DNA from 3 places in the Luteibacter sp. P4_E6 genome. Region 3 is predicted to be linked to each of the others. Evidence: predicted binding sites of a transcription regulator. Region 3 holds the regulator's gene; each other region holds the start of a gene.
What was found. The regulator FliA, encoded in region 3, starts transcription of late flagellar genes. The targets are predictions, from matches to a motif close to TAAAGTTTNNCNNNCNNNGGCCGATAA.

Region 1 (6,516 bases), on a different contig from region 3:
AGGCCGGCGTCCGGCTGGCCGAGGTCGATCGTGCGGACGACGTTGCCCGCGGTGTCCTTGATCTGCACGTTGACGTAGGTCCCGGAGGTGCCCACGTTCACGGCGCCGCTGAGCGCGGAATCCTCGAGCTTGCCGGCGGTCGACGGCACGAGCACTTCCTGGCCCACAAGAGCGGCAGCGCGCACGAACTGGTCACCGGTGAGGCCGGATGCCAGCGTGTCGAACGAGGCCTGCAGCTCCTGTGTCGCTGCCACCTGAGAGAACTGCGCCATCTGGGCCACCATCTGGGTGGAGTCCATCGGCTTGGTCGGATCCTGGTTGGTCATCTGCGTGACCATGAGCTTGAGGAAATCCGACTGGCTCAGCGTCTGCTGCTGCAGCTGGCCGGTCGATGATGATGACGATGATGAAGACGAGGAACTGTTACCGCTGACGGCGTCTACCATGGGAATTCCTTACTTGCCGAGGTCAAGCGTCTTCTGCATGAGCTGCTTGGCGCTGTTCATGACTTCGACGTTGTTCTGATAGGAGCGCGACGCGGAGATCATGTTGACCAGCTCGTCGACCGTGTTGACGTTGCTTTGATAGACATTGCCGTTCGCGTCGGCGAGCGGATTGGACGGCTCGTAACGTGCCTGGATCGGTGCCTGGCTTTCGGTGATGCCGAGCGTGCGCACGCCGCCGTTTTCCATCTGCCCGTTGACCTGCTGCTGCACGGCCGAAAACAGTGGCTGCTTCGCGTGATAGGCGCCGGCCTCACTGCTGGCGATGCTGTCCGCGTTGGCCATGTTGCTGGCCGTGGTGTTGAGCCGGGCCGACTGGGCTGCCATGCCGGAGCCGGCGACGTCGAAAATCTTGAGCAGGCTCATGAGCTGGATCCTGAAATGGCCATGCGCATGGCATGGATCGACGAGGTAATGAAGCTGAGCGACGCCTGGTAGTGGATGGCGTTGGCGGCGAACTGGGCCTGTTCGACCTGGGTATCTACCGTGTTGCCGTCCATCGTGGGCTGGGTCTGGACGCGATAGGCGAGCTTGTCGGCGTCCGTCGCGGCGAAGGCCGGGTTGCCACCGATATGTCCGGCTTCGGTTGCCGTCATCTGCAATCCCGGGCCATCGGCCGTGCCACTGGCAGCGGTCATCGCCTTGCGGAAATCGAGGTCGCGCGCGAGAAAGCCCGGCGTGTCGGCATTGGCCAGGTTCGACGAAATGACTTCCRCACGGCGCTGCCACAGGCCAAGGGCCTGGGCGTGTACGCCTAATAGCGGATCCGGTTTGTCGATCATGGGCTTGACCCCCTCGTTAGCTTGGCCCGAGGGGTTGAGCAAGAGGCGTGCCACGCCGGACCCAGACATGCGAAACGGCGCCGTGGCGCCGTTTGTGTGGGATCGAAGCGATGATCTGGGCGAACGTGCCGGAATTCTGGCGCCCTGCCTGATGGCGTCGGCGACGGATGACCGTCGCAGGCGGCAACGCCGGTATCAGGTAGGCAGGAGGTCCAGCACCGCGGTCGCGAGGATGTCCGGCTGGAACTTGGCGATGAATTTGTCCGCACCCACGCGAGCCACCATCGCCTCGTTGAAGACACCGCTCAGCGAGCTGTGCAGGAGCACCTTCATGTGCCGCAACTGCGCATCCTCGCGGATGGCGGTGGTCAGCGCGTAACCGTCCATCAACGGCATTTCGATGTCCGATACGACCAGGTCCACCCGATCGGCAACGGGGCCGCCGGCCATCGTGCGCAGCTTGTCGAGCCCTTCGCGTCCATCCTTGGCGATGACGCATTCGAGGTCCATCTTGCGGAACAGATCGACCAGCTGCGTGCGGGCGACTGCCGAGTCGTCGACGACCAGGATGCGGCGATTGCCGGCCTGCTGCACATGGGCGGCCTGCTGGACACGATCGGAAAGCTGCACCACGGTGGGGTCGACGGAAGCCAGTACCTGCTCCACGTCCACGACCGCGAGCAGATCGCCGTCCAGCCGGGTCACCGCATTGACCCGCGAGCCGTAGCCGAGCGCTGCCGGAGGCGCATTGAGGTTGGCACCATCCACATGGACGATGCGATCGACATCGGAGACCAGAAATCCCTGAACCGAAAGGTTGAATTCGGTGACGATCAGGTGTGCGCTGTCGACGCTGGCAAGCGCCGGATAGCCCATGGCGGCAGCGAGGTCGATGACCGGGATCGTGCTGCCCCGATAGTCGAAACTGCCCGAGACCAGCGCGTGCATGCTTGGCATCCGCTCCAGGCGCGGCCGGCGAAGCACCTCGCGCACCTTGAACACGTTGATGCCGAACGCCTGTCGATCACCCAGGCGAAACAGCAGCATCGCCACGCGGTTATGGCCCGCCAGACGGGTAAAGGTTTCCACGGTGTCGAGCAGCGGTCGGGCCATGACGTGCGAGGCATCTACAGAAGGTGTCGCGAACGGTATCGGCGGCTCTGGTCGTTTCTGTAGCCGCGCTGATGGCACGCCGATTGCATGACTCAAGTCCTGAGGCTCCCGACCGATTAAGTGGGGCGACCATCCGATGAAAGCGAAATCATGACCCTCCTCTGGAGCCAGCACGTCCGCCTCCTCGCCCACGCAGCCGCCCAGGGCGATGCGGCGCGCGTTCGCGCCCTCTCCGCACAGTACCCGGCCGCTGCCAGCGCCCTTGGCGCCCTGCTTAAGCCTGCGGAGCCGCGCACCGCGCCGGCAACGACCATCCAGGCGATCGAGCAGCAGGGCATGGTGCTGACCAACGCCCAGGCGCTTGGTGGCACCCTGCTGGAACTCGGCAAGGTAGTCGAAGGAGCCCGCGACACCGCCGGACGTTTGACGGACGCCAGCGCCAGGATTTCGACAGCGCTCGACCAGGCCTACGCCGGCGCGGTCGGCATGGGCGAGTCGGGCAGCCAGGGCCTGGCCACGGCGGGCGACCTCGACGGCCAGCTGCGTCTGCTTCGCAGCGCACTGTCGGGCATGAGCCGCAACCACGCCCAGTTCTCCGAATATTTCACCGCGATCCGCAAGTTGACCGCGACGGTGCAGGACATCGCCCACCAGACCAACCTCGTTGCGTTGAATGCGGCCATCGAGGCCGCACGTGCCGGTGAAGCCGGTCGCGGATTCGCGGTCGTTGCCGACGAGGTCAAGCAGCTCGCGGAAAAGACGACCCAGGCAACGGCAGAAATCGACCAGACCACCGAAGCTGTCGGCCAGTTCGCCGGTCARCTCGACGACGCGGTGCAGAACAGCCTGCGTCGCCTCGACCAGACCCAGTCGGGCATCGCCGGCATGCAGGCTTCGATGGGCCGCGTGGACGAAGCCGCCCGCGGCGCGCGTGGCAACATCGACGCGGCCCGCGAAGGCATGGGCGCGTTGCAGGGCCGCATCGCTGCGATCCAGGCCACCCAGGGCACGCTCGGCCGCGTGACCAACGAGGCTCGCCGCCAGGCCGACGCCGCCGCCCGCGCCGCGGTGCTTGCGCATCGGCTCGGCCTGAGCCGCCTCGAAACCGAGGGCGATCTCGACGCCGCCAGCCTCAGCCAGATGATCCGGGAAGCCAGCCAGGGTCTTCGCTTCGCCGTGGAACTCGCCTCGCGCGATCCGGCCAGCCTCGATCGCCGTTGGCTCGACACCACCCCGCTCATGCGTTGCATCGACCAATTCCGCGTGCGCCGGCCGGATAGCCCGACCGATGGCATCCGTGCCGCCGGTGAACGCTTCTCCGCGCTCGCCTCGCAATACGCCATCACGCTGGGCGAAGGCCGGCATGCAGACGCAGGCCACATGGTCGCCGACCTCAACCGGGAACTGGATGCGATCACCCAGGGCCTGTCGGCATCGCTGGCGGAACGCGCCGCGTGAAGGCATCCACCTTCGCCCGCGGTATCACCGTGACCGCCCTGCTCGCCCTGCCGCTATGCGCATTGGCCGGGCAGACGGTGGAATCGGTACGCGCGGCGGCGGTGACCTGGCTGCTACAGAACCGCGCCCTGCCCGGCGCACGCATGACCGCCGACGCCGACTCGCTCGATAGCCGGCTTCGCCTGACCGAATGCCCGAAACCGCTCGAGTCCTCACTGCCCGGCAACCGGCCACTCGGCGCACGCGTCAGCGTGGCCGTGCACTGCCCCGTCCCGGGCGGCTGGACGGTGCGTGTGCCGGTCCGGGTCAAGATGTTTACCAACGTGCTGGTGACCACCCGGCCGCTGGCACGCGGCGATGGCGTCGGCGCGGGTGACGTGCACACCGAAGAGCGTGACGTGGCCAGCCTCGCCTATGGCTACATCGCCGAACCGGGTCAGGTCGACGGCCGCTCCCTGGCCCGTCCACTGAGTGCTGGCACCGTACTGACACCCGGCATGCTGGCCGGTCGACAAGCCGTGCGCATCGGCGACTCGGTCAGCATGCAGGCCGACGTCGAGGGCGTGGTCATCCGCGTCGCCGGCGTGGCCATGGGCGCCGGCGATACCGGCACCCGCCTGAAGGTCCGCAACGCCTCATCCGGAAAGGTACTCGACGCCGTGGTCACCGGCCCCGGCACCGTCGCGGTACTGCCATGAACAAAATCCCAACCCGGTCACACTTCACGGCCCAGGGCCAGTTAAAGTTCGCCGACAGACCGCCGATAAAGGGTTTGAAGGACACCAGCTCCGAGGAACACACATGACGACGACGATCAAACCCGGTATCCAGGCCCCGCAGCCCCAGGTGCAGCTTCGCACCCAGAACCAGGCTGCAGGCTCCGCCGCCTCCACGCAGGGCGCCAGCGCCGTGCGTCCGAGCGACGACAGCGTCAAGATCACCGACTCGGCCAAGGCGCTCGACGCCGCCAGCCGTGGCGATGGCATCGACACCAAGCGCGTCGACGAAATCCGCAGCAAGCTGGCCGACGGCACCTACAAGCCTGATTCGCAGGCCATCGCGAGCAAGTTTCTTGCGATGGAAGGCCAGATCGGCGGCAAGGCATGACCGATCCGCTCGGCTCCGACTTCGACGCGGCCGTTCGCGCCGTCATGGRCGAACTCGCCCGTGAGGTCGACGCGCTGCACGCCACCCTGATCGACGAGCGCATGGCGCTCGATCAGGCTGACACGCATGCGCTCGACACCGTCAGCCGGGTGAAGGGCAAACAGCTCGACCGCATTGAAAAGCTCGACACGGAGCGTCGCCACCTGGGCGACGCCGCCGGCGTCGACACGCTGAACGATGCGCGCTGGACACACACGATCGAACGCCTGGTCGAGTGCCGCAAACTCAATGAAGTGAACGGCCGCATTGTCGGCCAGCGAATCGGCCACGTTCGTCAGGCGCTTGCGCTGCTTGCGGGCGATTCGCCGGGTGGATCGACCTACGGCCCGAAGGGCGACACCGCGCGGGTAAAACTGCGTTCCGCCACTATCGCGCAGGTTTAATCCCACCCACAAACATCCCCAGGCTCACCCAGACGGCGCACCAACAAAAGCAATGGCAGTGACCCCCCAGCCGACAGCGGTGAATGACGACGGTATCCTCCCGATCGTCCGCGTGCCCATCCTGGACAGGAAGCAGGCGCTCTTCGCCTACGAACTCCTGTTCCCCCGCCCCATCGGCAGCGATATCGACGCCGCGGCGCTTGCACATACGCAGGCGACGCTGAGCGCTATCGCCGATGGCAGCCTCAAGCGCCTCGTCCGTGACAATCGTGCTTTCCTGCACATGTCGCCGCAGCTGCTCCTCGAGCACGCGGACATCCTTCGCCACAACGCGCGGCTCGGCGCCAGCATCAGTGCCGATGTCGGTACGGATGACCACTTGCTGGAGAAGCTTCGCGAGCTGAAGGGCCATGGCTGCCTGTTCATGCTCGAAGACTTCAACCTGCCCGCCGATCCCGAACACCGGGCCGGCGTGGACGCGTTGCTGCGTATTGTTCAGTTCGCGAAGGTCGCGGTGGATCATCGCCATCCGGTCGCTGCGCGCGCGCACATGGACTATGTGCATGCGTTCGGGGTCAAGGTAATCGTCACCGGCATCGATACGCACGAGACCTTCGTCGATTACGCCGACCAGGATGTCGACGGCTTCCAGGGCAAGTACCTGCTGCGCCCCGAGCGCGTGGATATGCCACGCCTCGCCCCGAGCAAGCTCGGCGTGCTGCGTCTCATGGGCGCCCTGCAGGATCCCGAGAACGGCCCCGTCGAACTGGGCAAGATCATCCGCGACGACGCTGTCCTCAGCTACAAGCTGCTGGGCTGCGTGAACTCCGCTTACTTCGCCCTGCCCCGCCAGCTGAAATCGGTCGAGCAGGCCGCGGTGTTCTTCGGCGTGAACCGCATGCGCAACTGGATTTTCACCATGGCCGTGTCCGGCATGGACGAGCGCCCGCCGGAACTGCTTCGCCTCGCGCTTATCCGCGCCCACATGTGCGAGAAGCTGGCCCGCACAATCAAGCCCGAACTGCAGGAAATGGCCTTCACGGCCGGCCTGTTCTCGCTGCTCGACACCCTGATGAATGTCTCCATGGCATACGTGCTCGAGCACCTGCC
Region 2 (5,447 bases), on a different contig from region 3:
CCGGGCAGCCGGCCGCCACGGCGGAAAGCCAGGCCTTGCTGGCCGAGTTGTCGGCGATGGTCTCCGGTCATGCGGCCGCACCGGTGGTGGCTGTTGCCAAGGCTGCTGCGGCTGCCGAAGCGATCGAAGGCTGGGACATCGCCTTCCGTCCGTTCGACTATCTGCTGAAATCCGGTAACGACCCGGCACGCATGTTCCGCGAACTCGAGGCCCTGGGCCCGCTCGCGGTCACCTGCGATGCCAGCAAGCTTCCCGCGCTGGCCGACATGGACGCCGAGTCGTCATACCTTGGCTGGACGCTCAGCCTCGACGCCGGTGCCAAGCGCGCCGTCGTCGAAGGCGTGTTCGACTGGGTCGATGGCGACTGCGACCTGACCGTGACGCCGCGCATCGCTGCGCCCGCAGCGGTCGCCGAGGTCGCCGAGGTCGCCGCCGCGGCCGCCGCTCCCGTGGCCGCAGCCGCCCCGCGCGCCGTGCGCGATCCCGCTGCGAACAGCGAATCCAGTTCCGTCCGCGTCGGCATCGAAAAGATCGACACCCTGATCAACCTCGTCGGCGAACTGGTCATCACCCAGTCGATGCTCAGCCAGTTCAACGACGGCGTCGATGCGTCGCAGCTGGAAATGCTGCGCCATGGCCTGGCCCAGTTGGGGCGGCATACGCGCGAACTGCAGGAAAGCGTCATGAGCATCCGCATGCTGCCGATCAGCACGGTGTTCAACCGCTTCCCGCGCCTGGTCCGCGACCTGGCGCAGAAGCTCGACAAGAAGGTCGTGCTCGACATGCGCGGCGAGACCACTGAGCTGGACAAGACCGTGCTCGAGAAGATCGGCGATCCGCTGGTCCATCTGGTCCGCAACGCGATCGACCATGGCCTGGAAATGCCGGATAAGCGCGTCGCCGCAGGCAAGGGCGACACCGGCACCCTGCGCCTCGAGGCTTTCCATCGTGGCGGCAGCATCGTCGTCGAAGTGGCCGACAACGGCGCGGGGCTCAACCGCGAAGCCATCGTGGCCAAGGCCATCCAGCGCGGCATCATCACCACGGGCGAGGGCATGTCCGACGAGGCCGTGTCCGACCTGATCTTCGAGGCGGGCTTCTCCACTGCCGCCGCGACCACCGACCTTTCCGGCCGTGGCGTCGGCATGGACGTGGTCCGTCGCAACGTCATGGATCTCGGCGGCACCGTCGCCATCCGCAGCGTGCAGGGCAGTGGCACCACCTTCACCATCACCCTGCCGCTGACGCTCGCCATCATCGACGGCCTCACTGCCGCGGTGGGCGACGAAATCTACATCGTGCCGCTCGTGTCGATCATCGAGTCGGTGCAGGTCAAGCCGGATACCGTGCGCAGCGTGGCCGGAGGTGGCGAGCTGTTCCGCTTCCGGGACAACTGGATGCCGATCGTTCGCCTGTTCGACGTGTTCGGCTGTGCCGGGCAGCGTCGTGCGGTCGACGAGGGCATCGTGATCGTCGTGGAAGGCGAGGGCACCCGTATCGGCCTGTTCGTCGACGAACTGATCGGCCAGCAGCAGGCGGTCGTGAAGTCGCTCGAGGCTAACTACCGGCGCGTGACCGGCATCTCCGGCGCGACCATCCTGGCTGACGGCTCCGTGGCGCTCATTGCCGACGTGACCGGCCTGGTCCGCATGCAGGCCCGCCGCAAGGCCGCCTGATCGCGCGACCCAGTTCTTGTAGGAGCCGATTCATCGGCGATCCCGCGGCAGCGGGCTAGGGTGCCGCGAGCACCCATCGCCGATGAATCGGCTCCTACAAAGCGCGCATTTGCCCCTCAAGAACCCACCGCGACGGCCGATACCCCAAGGGAAGGGGTCCCGAACCGCCGAACCGATCCGCCGTGGGAACGACATGAACCAGCAAGCCAATTCCGCCACCGCCGCGCCTGAAGAGGCCGCGCAGTACCTCACCGTGAACCTCGGCAACGAGGAATACGGTGTCGACATCCTCGCCGTCCGCGAGATTCGCGGCTGGACGCCGGTCACCCGCATTCCGCAGGCGCCCGGCTACGTGCTCGGCGTGCTGAACCTGCGCGGCGCCATCGTGCCGGTGCTGGACCTCCGCCTGCGCTTCGGCCTGGCCCGCGAGGAATACACGGCCACCACCGTCACGGTCATCGTGATGGTCAACGGCCGTCAGTTCGGCGTCGTGGTCGATGCCGTTTCCGACGTGGTCGAGGTTGCTCCCGGCGACGTTCGCCCGGTGCCCGACATGGGCACGACCGTCGATACCGAATACCTGAAAGGACTCACGTCCGTCGCCGAGCGCATGGTCCTCCTGCTCGACGTCGATCGCCTGCTTCAGCCGCAGGACGCACAGATGCTGGAGGCCGCCCTGGCCTCCTCGGATGTCAAAGCCGTCGCCTGAGCGTAACGCCTGGTTAGTCCTTGCCGCACTTTGCCGATTGGAACCGTGATGAAGAAGTTGAAGTTCAAAGTCCCCGCCCTGACCGTTCGCGGTCGCCTCTACGGCGTGCTCGGCCTGCTCACGCTCATGCTTCTTGGTGGTGCGGCCGTCGGTCTCGGCGCGATGCACTTCCAGAACGAAGGCATGCGCCAGATCTACGAGGAAGAGCTCGCTCCCTCGGAGACGCTGAGCCGCCTCAATACGGATTCGCTGCTTTCCTTCGTCGTGTTGGGCGAAGCGGCAGCCAAGGTCAGCAACAAGGACCAGGTGAAGCAGAAGGTCGCCGAGTTCCAGAAGTACGAAGACGAGATGACCAAGCTGAAGGCCGAGTTCCTCAAAGTCCCGATGTCGGCTGAGGTCAAGAAGCTTTACGACAAGTGGCAGTCGACAACCGCCGACTACGACCAGGCCAAGTCGGACATGGTCGACGCCCTCAACCAGGCTGACGAAGGCTCGAGCGACGTGCTCGAACTGCAGGTTCGCCCACTGTTGATGGACCGCCAGACCCAGCTCGGCAAGCTCATCGAAGCCAAGCGCGATGAAGCCGCGGCGATCTATGCGAAGGAGACTGCGCAGTACCAGATGGTCCGCGCGCTCAGCATCGGCTCGCTGGCCGTCGGCCTGTTCATCTGCCTGCTGATCGGCGTCCTCGTCGTCCGCTCCATCATCCGTACGCTGTCGCACACCGTGGCTGTCGCGCACCAGATCGCCGAGGGCAAGCTCGGCCACGACATCCAGGTCACGCGTTCGGACGAACTGGGCCAGCTACAGGAGGCCTTCCGCGCCATGGACGAGCGCCTCAGCGCCATCGTCGGCGAAGTGCGCCATGGTTCGGGTTCGGTCAGCACGGCGGCGCAGCAGATTTCGCGCGGTAACGACGACCTCTCGCAGCGTACGCAGGAACAGGCTTCCAGCCTGGAAGAGACCGCCTCGTCGATGGAGGAAATGACCTCCACCGTGAAGCAGAACGCCGAGAACGCGAGCCACGCCAACCAGCTGGCCCGCGGTGCACGCGAGCAGGCCGAGCGCGGTGGCGAAGTCGTCGCGCAGACCGTTGTCGCCATGCGCGATATCAACAGCTCCAGCAAGAAGATTTCCGACATCGTCAGCCTCATCGACGAAATCGCGTTCCAGACCAATCTGCTTGCGCTCAACGCGGCGGTGGAAGCGGCACGTGCGGGTGAGCAGGGTCGCGGCTTCGCCGTGGTCGCCACCGAAGTGCGCAACCTGGCCCAGCGTTCGGCCGGTGCGGCGAAGGAGATCAAGGGGCTGATCAACGACAGCGCGAACAAGGTCAAGGCCGGTTCGGAGTTGGTCGACCAGTCGGGCAAAGCGCTCGCCGAGATCGTCGACAGCGTGAAGAAGGTGACGGATATCGTCGCCGAGATCGCTGCCGCCAGTTCGGAGCAGTCGGCCGGTATCGACCAGGTCAACCACGCCGTGCTGCAGATGGACGAAATGACCCAGCAGAACGCCGCGCTGGTGGAAGAGTCGGCCGCTGCCGCCCGTGCCATGCACGAGCAGGCCAACGAGCTCAGCCGCCAGGTGTCGTTCTTCCAGATCACCGGCCAGGCGTCCAGCGCTCCGGCCGCCAAGGCGCAGCGCAAGGACGCCGCTCGCGAAGAGATGGAAACCGTGTTCGCCGCCGTGCGCAGCACGCCGGCTCCGCGTGCGCAGCGTCCGGTCGAGTCCGCGGCCGACGCCGGTGTGTGGAAGGAGTTCTGATCGATGAATGCGCTCGTCAACAACGGCGACGCCGCCGGGCTGGCGGGCGCGACAGGACCGAATCTCGGCGAGAAGGAATTCGGCTTCCTGCGTGAGTTCGTGCTGCAGCACTGCGGCATCTCGCTGGGCGATCACAAGCGGCAGCTCGTCCAGGGGCGTCTGCTACGCCGGCTGCGCGCGTTGAACCTCTCCGGCTTCGAGGCGTACTGCGACCTTTTGCGCCGTGATCCGGAGTCGGAACTCGGCGAACTAGCCAGCTGCATCAGCACGAACGTCACCTCGTTCTTCCGCGAGATGCACCACTACGACATGCTCATCGACGAACTCCTTCCTCGCTGGCTGGCGGAGAAGAAGGGCAGCGGTCGGCTGCGCATCTGGTCGGCAGGCTGTTCCACCGGCGAAGAACCTTACGCCATCGCGATGGTGCTGGCCGAGGCCATCGAGCGCACGGGTATCCAGATCGACGCGAAGATCCTCGCCACCGATCTGTCGCCGCAGGCGCTCGAAGCCGCACGCAAGGGCGTGTACCCGGTGGATCGCCTGGGCGGGGTGAGCGACGCGCGTCGCAAGCGTTGGTTCCTGCGTGGCGAAGGTTCGTTCGATGGCTACGTCCAGGTGCATCCGCGCCTGCGCGAGCTGGTGGCCATCCAGCCGTTGAACCTGCTCCACGAGTGGCCGATGCATGGCAAGTTCGACGCCATCTTCTGCCGCAACGTCGTCATCTATTTCGACAAGCCGACCAAGCAGCGACTGTTCTCCCGCTATGCCGGCATGCTGGAAAGCCACGGCTACCTGTTCCTGGGGCACTCGGAGTCCATGTACGGATTGTCCGAGGACTTCGATCTGATCGGCCGAACGGTCTACCGGAAACGCACATGAGCGACACGTTCGTCGCGCAGCCGAGAACCTTTATCGGCTTCGATCCGAAAAGCGTGCTGCCCGGGTTCGAGCACGTCCGCCGCTTCTGGGATCCCGCCCAGGAAGTGGTCACGGTAAAGATTCTGCCGGGCGAGTACTACGTGAGCACGCAGGAAGAGATGATCTCGACCGTGCTGGGCTCCTGTGTATCCGCCTGCGTACGCGATGCCCGTCGTCGTATCGGTGGCATGAACCACTTCATGCTGCCGGAGCCGGCCGGCGACCGCGACAGCTGGACCTCGACGGTTGGCCGTGCGGCGCGCTATGGCAACGATGCGATGGAACAGCTGATCAACGCGATCCTCAAGGCCGGTGGCCGTCGCGACGATCTCGAAGTGAAGATTTTCGGGGGTGGGCGCGTGCTCGCGACGATGACCGAC
Region 3 (8,427 bases):
GTACCGCTGTGCCGTGGAGGCTGTCCAGCAGGGCTTCGAATTCGTCGTCGCTGATGGCGTTGGGGTCGGCGGCCGGCGCGACGGGCGTCGCCGCGGCTGGTATCGCCGCTGAAGCGGCTCCCACAGGGACAGCTTCGGCGCCGGGGGCGCCGGTGCCGTAGAGCGAATCCAGTAGTGCCTCGAACTCGTCGTCGTTGATCGTGCCCGAGGGCGCCGAGGTCGGTGCGCGATCGTTGCGCGCGGCGTCGAGCATCGCTTCGAATTCGTCTTCGATCGGATCGTAGGCACGCGGCGACGACGGTGCCGATACCGCGGGAGCGGATGTCGTCGCCGGCGACAAGGCCACCGGCGGCGCGGAACCGGTGCGACCCGGAATCAGCAGGCGATCGAGTACCGAGCGTGGTGCGGGCTCGGCGGGCACTCCCGCGTCGGCCGCACGCATCATGTCGTTGAGGAGGTCCAGCGACTCGAGCAACGCATCCATGAAACCGGGGTTCAACACCACCGCGCCATTACGGGCCTCGTTGAGGAGGTCCTCGGCGCGATGGCACAGCTCCACCATGGCATTGAGGCCAAGGAAGCCCGCACCGCCCTTCACGGTATGGAACGCGCGGAAGACCGCGTTCAGTAGCTCGGCGTCTCCCGGCGAGGCTTCGAGGTCCACGAGCTGTTCGCCCAGGCTCTCGAGCAGTTCGCGTGCTTCGATCAGGAAGACATTGAGCAGCTCGTTGTCCAGCTCCACGCTCATACGGCGCTCAGAACCCGAATTCGCTGAGCAGTCGATCCACTTCGTCCTGGCTGACCTTGTCCGCGGCCGGTGCGTGGCTGCCGCCCGCGAGTGAACCGGTGAGGCGCACCAGTTCGACCAGCGACGATTCCACCTTGGCCATGAACGCCTCGACCTGCGCGACGCGCTGACCCGAGAGATCCTGCCAGGACTGCGCTTCGACCATCTCGCCCAGGCCGATGTCGCAGCTCTGCGCGAAATCGCCGACGCGTACGGCAAGCGCCGTGGCGTTGGGTGCGAAGGACGGATCGGCGTGGTCCATGACCAGCACTTCGTCGGCCTGTTTGGCCAGCGCCTGTGCCTGCGGACGCAGTTTGTCGCTGAAGTCGAGCGTGCGGTGGGCAGCCTGGGAGCTCATTTCGAGCACGTCGCGCAGGTGTTTGCGCGCATCGCTCATGTTGCCCGGCACGCCATCGCTGGAGATGTCGGAGGCAAGGCGGCGGACCGACTCGTGGAGATCGCGCGCGAGATGGCCCAGGGCCAGGAACAGGTGTTGTTCGCGGCTGCGCAGCAGGCGGTCGAGCGCCTGTTCGAAGGCAACACTGTCATCGGCGTCGAGCAACTCGCGCAGCTCGGGAACGACCTCGTGGCCGGCGGTAAGCATGGTGTTCATTGTCATTCCCTTAGCCCGCAGCCGCGGCGAGTCGTTCGAAGATCTTGTCGAGCTTTTCCTTCAGCGTGACCGCCGTGAACGGCTTGACCACGTAGCCGTTCACGCCACTCTGCGCCGCGGCGATGATCTGGTCGCGATTGTTCTCGGCCGTCACCATCAGCACCGGCATCGACTTCAGCGCGGCATCCGCGCGGATAGCGCGAAGCAGCTCGATGCCCGTCATGTTGGGCATGTTCCAGTCGGTCACCACCAGGTCGAAGGGCTGGGCGCGCAGCATCACGAGCGCCGCGTTGCCGTCTTCAGCCTCCTGGATGAGGGTGTTCGTAAATCCCAGCTCGACCAGGAGGTTCCTGACGATGCGTCGCATGGTGGAAAAATCGTCCACCACGAGGATCTTCATGTTCTTGTCCAAAACTCGTCTCCGCCTGACTGCGCGTTCTTACCGGCGACGGCACCGTAATGCCGTCAATGCTTTTCTTTCCAACCCGTCATGCGTGCGCGGAGGCGGATCAGGGCCTGGCCATGGATCTGGCACACCCGCGATTCGCTCACACCCAGCACCGCACCGATTTCCTTCAGGTTGAGCTCTTCATCGTAGTACAGCGACATCACCAGCTTCTCGCGCTCGGGCAGGCCATCGATGGACTGCGCCAGCGCATCGCGCAAGCCGTCCTGCTCGAAGATCCCTTCCGGACCCGCGGCGTCGGGGTCCGCGACATCGATCGCCGCGCCTTCGTCGCCTTCCGGCGCCGTAAGGCTGAGCAACCGCGCGCTCGCCGCGTCGGCCAGAATCTGGTTGTACTCCATGGCGTCGATACCAAGCCGCTTCATGACCTCGGCGTCTTCGGCATCCCCACCCGTTTCGTTCTCGATCTGCCTCGTTACTTCAGCCACTTCGCGCAACTTTCGATGCACGGAGCGCGGGGTCCAGTCCGTCTTGCGCAGTTCGTCCAGCATCGCGCCACGTATGCGGATACCCGCATAGGTCTCGAAACTGGCCGCGCGAGTCGGCGAGTAATTTCTTGCTGCCTCGAGCAGTCCGATCATTCCGGCCTGCATGAGGTCGTTCGCATCCACGCTTGGCGGCAGCCGACCCATCAGGTGATAGGCGATCCGGCGCACCAGCGGCGCGTGGGTTCGTACCAGTTGATCCGCCGGGATTCGCGTGACTTCAAGGTATTCGGTCGCAACGCTCACAGTGGCAGCCCTCCTCCCAGATGAGACCGCTCGGCAAAAAAGCCGATGCGACCCTGAGCACGGGGTTCGGGTTCACCCCATGTATCGACCGACCTGGCCAAATTCTTGAATKCGACGGCAGATCGGCTGCTCGGCCAGACGTCGACCACGGCCGACTGGCGGCGGATAGCCTGACGCAGGTACTCGTCGTGCGGGACCATCCCCATGAAATCCAAGGAAACATCCAGGAACCGGTTGGTCACCCGGGACAGCTTCTCGAACAACTGGCGGCCTTCCTGGGCGTGGCGGACCATGTTGGCGACGATGCGGAAGCGGTTCACGCCGAACTCGCGGCTCATGACCTTGATCAGGGCATAGGCGTCGGTGAGTGAAGCCGGCTCGTCGCACACCACCACCACCACCTCGTCGGAAGCGGCGGCAAACATGGACACGCTGTCCGAGATGCCGGCGGCGGTATCGACGATCAGGTACTCGGGGGCGATCGGGTATTCGTCGAACGCGCGGATCACGGCAGCGTGCTCGATGTTCGGCAGCTGGGCCATGCGGCGCGCCCCGGACGTGGCCGGAATCACCTTCAGGCCATGCGGCGCCTGGAGGATCAGGTCCTCGATGCGGCACTCGCCCTCGAGCATGTGCCCGAGGTGGCGCGTCGGCTGAAGACCCAGCAGCACGTCGATGTTGGCCATGGCGAGGTCGGCGTCGAGCAGGACGACATCGCGTCCGCCCATCGCCAGTGCCATGCCGAGATTGACCGCCACGGTGGTCTTGCCGACACCGCCCTTGCCGCCAGCGATAGCGATGCTGCGCGTGGGGCGACGGTCGTCAAGCCAGTTGAGGCCGGCGGCCTGGGTGCTATCGACGTGTGTGGTCATGAAGGAATTCACTGCCGTGAAAGAGTGTGCGGTTGCGGTAGTCACGTTTTGCGGGTCCCCGATCAGGCGTGCGCGGGCGCCGCGATGCCGAATCGATCGGCAAGTATGGCGTCGTCGGGCTCCTCGTTGCGCTGCTTGAGCAACTGGGCTGCCAGGCAGACCAGCTTGCGCGCATCGGCGGAGGCGATGTCTTCGGGCACGCGCTGCCCGTCGGTGGTGTAGTCCAGCGGCATAGCGTGGCGAATGAGTGCTGACAGGGCGCCACCGATCAGCGGTGCCTCGTCGAGCTTGGTAAGGATGGCCGTCTGCGGCGACAGCGGCGCGTAGGAGCGGATCGCGTTGTCGATCGCCTGGGCCTGTGCATTGGCGGRGAGCACCAGGCAGACGCGGAGGTTCGAGGTAGCGCGCAGCGTATCGAACTGCTGCTGCAGCTTGGGATCGTTACCGGCCATGCCGGCGGTGTCGACCAGGACCGTGTGCTTGCTGCGTAGCTGGAGGAGCACGTTGCGCAGGCTGTCGGCGTCGTGTGCGTTATACACGCGCACGCCGAGCAGGCGGCCGTAGTGCTCCAGCTGCGCACCGGCACCGATACGGTACTGGTCGGCGCTGATCAGGGCGACATTGGAGGCGCCATGACGAAGCACGGCGCGGGCAGCAAGCTTGGCAATGGTGGTCGTCTTGCCAACGCCGGTGGTGCCGACCAGCGCGGTGATGCCGCCACCGACCGTGTCGAAATTACGCCCGCTGGTGCGGATGTTGCGCGAGAGGATGCCCAGCGGCAGGTAGCGAGCCTGCTCGGAGGTCATGTCGGCGGGCAACTCGGCGCACAGCGCGCGTGCCACGTCGCCGTCGATACCCAGGCGGGTCATCTCACGAAGGACGCGGGCGCGCAGCGGCTGCTCGCGGTCCATCTGGTTCCAGGCCAGCGTGGAGAGCTGCACTTCCAGCATCTCGCGCAGGTTGTTGATCTCGGCGCGCACGCCATTCACGGCGGAGTCGCTGTTCGGGCTTACCGTCGCGGCGCGAACCACGTCGGCCACGCTGGAGGCGAGGGCCGCGCTGGACTGGCGCTGCGGCGCGTTGGGGTTCGTGCCGACCTTGGTCGCGCGCTCGACGGCAGCAGCCGTGGCGGCGCGGGCCTGGTCGATGCGTGCGGCGCGGTCGCTGTCGCGTGTGGCGCGGATCGGCGCCAGCGCAGCGGCATGCTTCGCTGCGGTCTCTTCCGCGGTCGGCGGCTCGAAGGCGAAGCCCGCTTCGCGGACCAGCGCTTCGTCGTAGTCGAGCGCAGCGATGATCTCGATACCGTCGTCCATCCGACGCGTGGACAGGATCACGGCGTCCGGGCCCTGCTCATCCCGAACCTGGCGCATGGCCTGGCGCATATCGGCAGCAACGAATCGTTTGATTTTCATGCGTTAGATCCTCTCGTCCTATCGTCCGAGGGCCGTCACCAGCTTGACGCGGCGGTTGTCCGGAACCTCGTTATAGGCAAGTACATGCAGGTTTTGGGCCACATGCCGAGTGAAGCGTGAAAGCCACGGACGAAGTGCCGGCGAGACCAGCAGGACGGCCGGTTCACCGGCCGCTTCCTGACGTCGCGCCGCCTCGGCCACGTTCTGCTGCAAGCGGTCGGCGAGACCCGGCTCGATGGCCGCGCCCGCGGGACCGCCGCCCTGTAGGGACTGTAGAAGAATCTGCTCCAGTTCCGGCGCCAAAGTAATGACGGGGACCTCAGTTCCGAGGCCCGCGATCTCCTGCACGATCTGTCGGCCAAGCGTGACCCGGACGCTGGCGGCAAGGACGCCGGGATCCTGACTCTGACCGGCATGCTCGGCGAGCGACTCGACGATGCCGCGGAAGTTGCGGATGGGCACGCGCTCGGCGAGCAGGTTCTGTAGCACCTTGACCACGGCGCCAAGCGACAGGCGCTTGGGCACGAGGTCTTCGACCAGCTTCGGCGTCTGCTGCGCAAGGCGGTCGAGCAGCTGCTGCACGTCCTGATGGCCGATGAGTTCGTGGGCGTGGTTCTGCAAAATGTGCGAGAGATGCGTAGCGATCACGGTGGCCGGATCGACCACCGTATAGCCCAGCGTCTGAGCATGTTCGCGCAGGCCCGGCTCGATCCATACGGCATCGAGCCCAAAGGCCGGGTCCCGCGTGGCGATACCGTTGATCGTGCCGTGCACGCGGCCCGGATCGATCGCCAGCATGCGCTCGGTGTGGATTTCTGCCTCGCCCATCGGCACGCCCATCAGCGAGATGCGATAACCGTGCGGCGAGAGGTCGAGGTTGTCGCGAATGTGCACGGACGGCACCAGGAAGCCCAGCTCCTGTGAGAGCTTGCGGCGCACCGACTTGATCCGCGCCATCAGTTCGCCACCCTGCGCCTTGTCGACCAGCGGGATCAGGCGATAACCGACTTCCAGGCCGATGGTGTCCACCTGGGCGACGTCTTCCCACGAGAGCTCGAGGCGCTCGCCCGGGGGTGTCGACTCCAGCGCGAGTTCGGTACCCGGTGCAGGGGCGGCGCCCAGCGTGCCGCCGTCGGCGAGACGGTCCTTGTTCTGCTGGAGCTTCCACGCGCCGAAGCCGGCGGCGGCCGCGAGCAACAGGAACGGCAGGTTCGGCATGCCCGGCACGAGGCCCATCGCGCCAAGTACGGCAGCGGCGACGCCCAGCGCCTTCGGCTGGCCGAACAGCTGCCCCATGACGTGCTTGCCCATTTCCTGGGACTTGGACACGCGGGTGACGATGACCGCCGTGGCGATTGAGAGCATCAGGCCCGGCACCTGCGCGACCAGGCCGTCGCCGATGGTCAGCAGTGTGTAGGTGCGCGCGGCCTCCGAAGCGGACAGGCCGTGCTGCAGCATGCCGATGAAGAAGCCGCCGATGATATTGATGGCGAGAATGAGCATGCCGGCCGTGGCGTCGCCGCGGACGAACTTGGACGCACCATCCATCGAGCCGTAGAAGTCCGCTTCCTCGCGCACTTCCTGGCGGCGCTCGCGCGCCTGTTCCTGGGTGAGCAGGCCGGCATTGAGGTCGGCGTCGATCGCCATCTGCTTGCCTGGCATCGCGTCGAGGGTGAAGCGTGCCGTGACCTCGGAAACGCGCGTGGCGCCCTTGGTCACGACCACGAAGTTGATGATGGTGAGGATGGCGAACACCACGAAACCGACAGCGAAATTGCCGCCGATGACGAACTCGCCGAAGGCCTCGATCACCTTGCCGGCAGCGCCCGGGCCGTTATGGCCGTGCAGCAGCACCACGCGCGTGGAGGCGATGTTCAACGCCAGGCGCAGCAAGGTGGCGAACAGCACCACGGTCGGGAACGAGGCCAGCTCCAGCGGCCGCATCACGTACATGGTGGCCAGCAGGATCACCAGCGACAACGCGATGTTGAAGGTGAACAGCAGGTCCAGCATGAAGGGCGGCAGCGGCAGCATGAGCATGCCGAGCATGACCAGCATGACCACGGGCGCGGCGATGCCCCGCCGGCCGATCTGCCGGAACGTGCCCATGAGCGTGGTCGTAGCTGCCATCGTCACTTATCCATACGGTAGGGGCCGAGCAGTTCAGGATCGATGTCCTGCTCGGGCAGATCGGGCGGGAGATCGCCGACGGCGATCGCCTGCTTCAGGCGGAACACATAGGCCAGGATCTGGGCCACGGCGACGTACAGTGCCGAGGGGATCTCGCGACCGACTTCCGTCGTTGCATACAAGGCGCGTGCCAACGGCGCCGCTTCGACGACAGGAATCTTCGCCGCACCCGCCACATCGCGGATTTGCTGGGCCAGGACGTCCACACCCTTTGCTACGACTCGCGGCGCGCCCATTTTCACTTCGTCGTATTTGAGGGCGACGGCGAAATGGGTCGGGTTGACCACGATCACATCCGCCGTAGGAACGTCTTCCATCATGCGTCGACGCGACATCTGCAGCTGCATCTGACGGATTTTCGACTTCAGTTCCGGACTACCGTCGCTTTCCTTGTGCTCGTCCTTCACCTCCTGCTTGGTCATGCGCATCTTCTTGGTGAAGCTGAAGGCCTGCCAGGGTGCATCGACCAGGGCGATCAGCCCCAGCGCGCAGGCGAAGATCAGCGACGCGTGACCGAGCACGCCAAAGGTATGGGCAATGCCCTCCTTCACCGGACCGCTACCCACCGAGTACATCTCTTGCGTGGTGCGGTTGAGGAACCAGACCAGCGCGCCGCCGATCAGGATCAGCTTCAGCAGAGACTTGCCCAGCTCGACCAGGCCGTTCATCGACACGAGGCGGCTGAACCCCTTGATCGGGTCCAGGCGGTCGAACTTCGGTACCAGGGCTTCGAAGGAGAAGTTCAGGCCGCCCATGAGCGTGGGTGCGGCGATGGCAGCGACCGCAGTGACGGTGAACACGGGGCCGAGCAGCTTCAGGCCCTCGCCGGCCGCGGTCATCAGCGCTCGGGTGATGCCGTTGGCGGCGAACAGGTCGTCGCGGCCGTAACGCAGGCCGACGTGCATGATGTTGGCCGCGTGCACGGCCATCTGGTCGCGCGAGGCGATCATCGAGGTCACGCCCGCCAGGACCACCACGGCGGTGGAAAGGTCGCGCGAGCGCGGCAGGTCGCCCTTCTCTCGCGCTTCGCGAAGTCGTTTGTCACTAGGTGATTCGGTTTTATCTTCCTGGTCGGACTCACTCACGGCGAGGACCTCCCGACCAGTCCACGCATGGCTTCCCAGGCGTCCGTCTGCAGTGAATCCCAGGCACTCGGCAGGCCGCGAAGCGCAAGCCATACGGCGATGATGCCGAGGCAGATGGTGATCGGGAACCCGACCGCGAAGAGGTTCATCGACGGCGCCGAACGGCTGATCGCACCGAAGCCGAGGTTGACCACGAGCACGGCGGTGAGCGCCGGCAACGCGACGCGCACGGCGCCGGCGAACAGGTGGCTGGCGAACTCCAGAATGCCCC

Region 1: AC1DT2_RS11900 (methyl-accepting chemotaxis protein) is a predicted target of FliA. The motif match lies at 2,491-2,517, and genes of this name have one in related genera.
Region 2: AC1DT2_RS05775 (chemotaxis protein CheW) is a predicted target of FliA. The motif match lies at 1,793-1,819, and genes of this name have one in related genera.

What each region holds. Positions count from the first base shown of each region.
Region 1 covers NZ_JBFUJE010000173.1:111-6,626, reverse strand. The annotation lists gene AC1DT2_RS11920 (flagellar hook assembly protein FlgD) at 1-446, opposite strand, end outside; gene flgC (flagellar basal body rod protein FlgC) at 456-869, opposite strand; gene flgB (flagellar basal body rod protein FlgB) at 866-1,285, opposite strand; gene AC1DT2_RS11905 (chemotaxis protein) at 1,481-2,398, opposite strand; gene AC1DT2_RS11900 (methyl-accepting chemotaxis protein) at 2,549-3,856, shown strand; gene flgA (flagellar basal body P-ring formation chaperone FlgA) at 3,853-4,554, shown strand; gene flgM (flagellar biosynthesis anti-sigma factor FlgM) at 4,658-4,963, shown strand; gene AC1DT2_RS11885 (flagella synthesis protein FlgN) at 4,960-5,406, shown strand; partial or broken gene AC1DT2_RS11880 (EAL and HDOD domain-containing protein) at 5,459-6,516, shown strand, end outside.
Region 2 covers NZ_JBFUJE010000053.1:2,999-8,445, reverse strand. The annotation lists gene AC1DT2_RS05780 (chemotaxis protein CheA) at 1-1,676, shown strand, start outside; gene AC1DT2_RS05775 (chemotaxis protein CheW) at 1,870-2,385, shown strand; gene AC1DT2_RS05770 (methyl-accepting chemotaxis protein) at 2,434-4,149, shown strand; gene AC1DT2_RS05765 (CheR family methyltransferase) at 4,153-5,028, shown strand; gene cheD (chemoreceptor glutamine deamidase CheD) at 5,025-5,447, shown strand, end outside.
Region 3 covers NZ_JBFUJE010000131.1:3-8,429, forward strand. The annotation lists partial or broken gene AC1DT2_RS10230 (Hpt domain-containing protein) at 1-748, opposite strand, end outside; gene AC1DT2_RS10235 (protein phosphatase CheZ) at 756-1,400, opposite strand; gene cheY (chemotaxis response regulator CheY) at 1,411-1,812, opposite strand; gene AC1DT2_RS10245 (RNA polymerase sigma factor FliA) at 1,866-2,597, opposite strand; gene AC1DT2_RS10250 (MinD/ParA family protein) at 2,594-3,469, opposite strand; gene flhF (flagellar biosynthesis protein FlhF) at 3,532-4,881, opposite strand; gene flhA (flagellar biosynthesis protein FlhA) at 4,900-7,011, opposite strand; gene flhB (flagellar biosynthesis protein FlhB) at 7,014-8,156, opposite strand; gene fliR (flagellar biosynthetic protein FliR) at 8,153-8,427, opposite strand, start outside.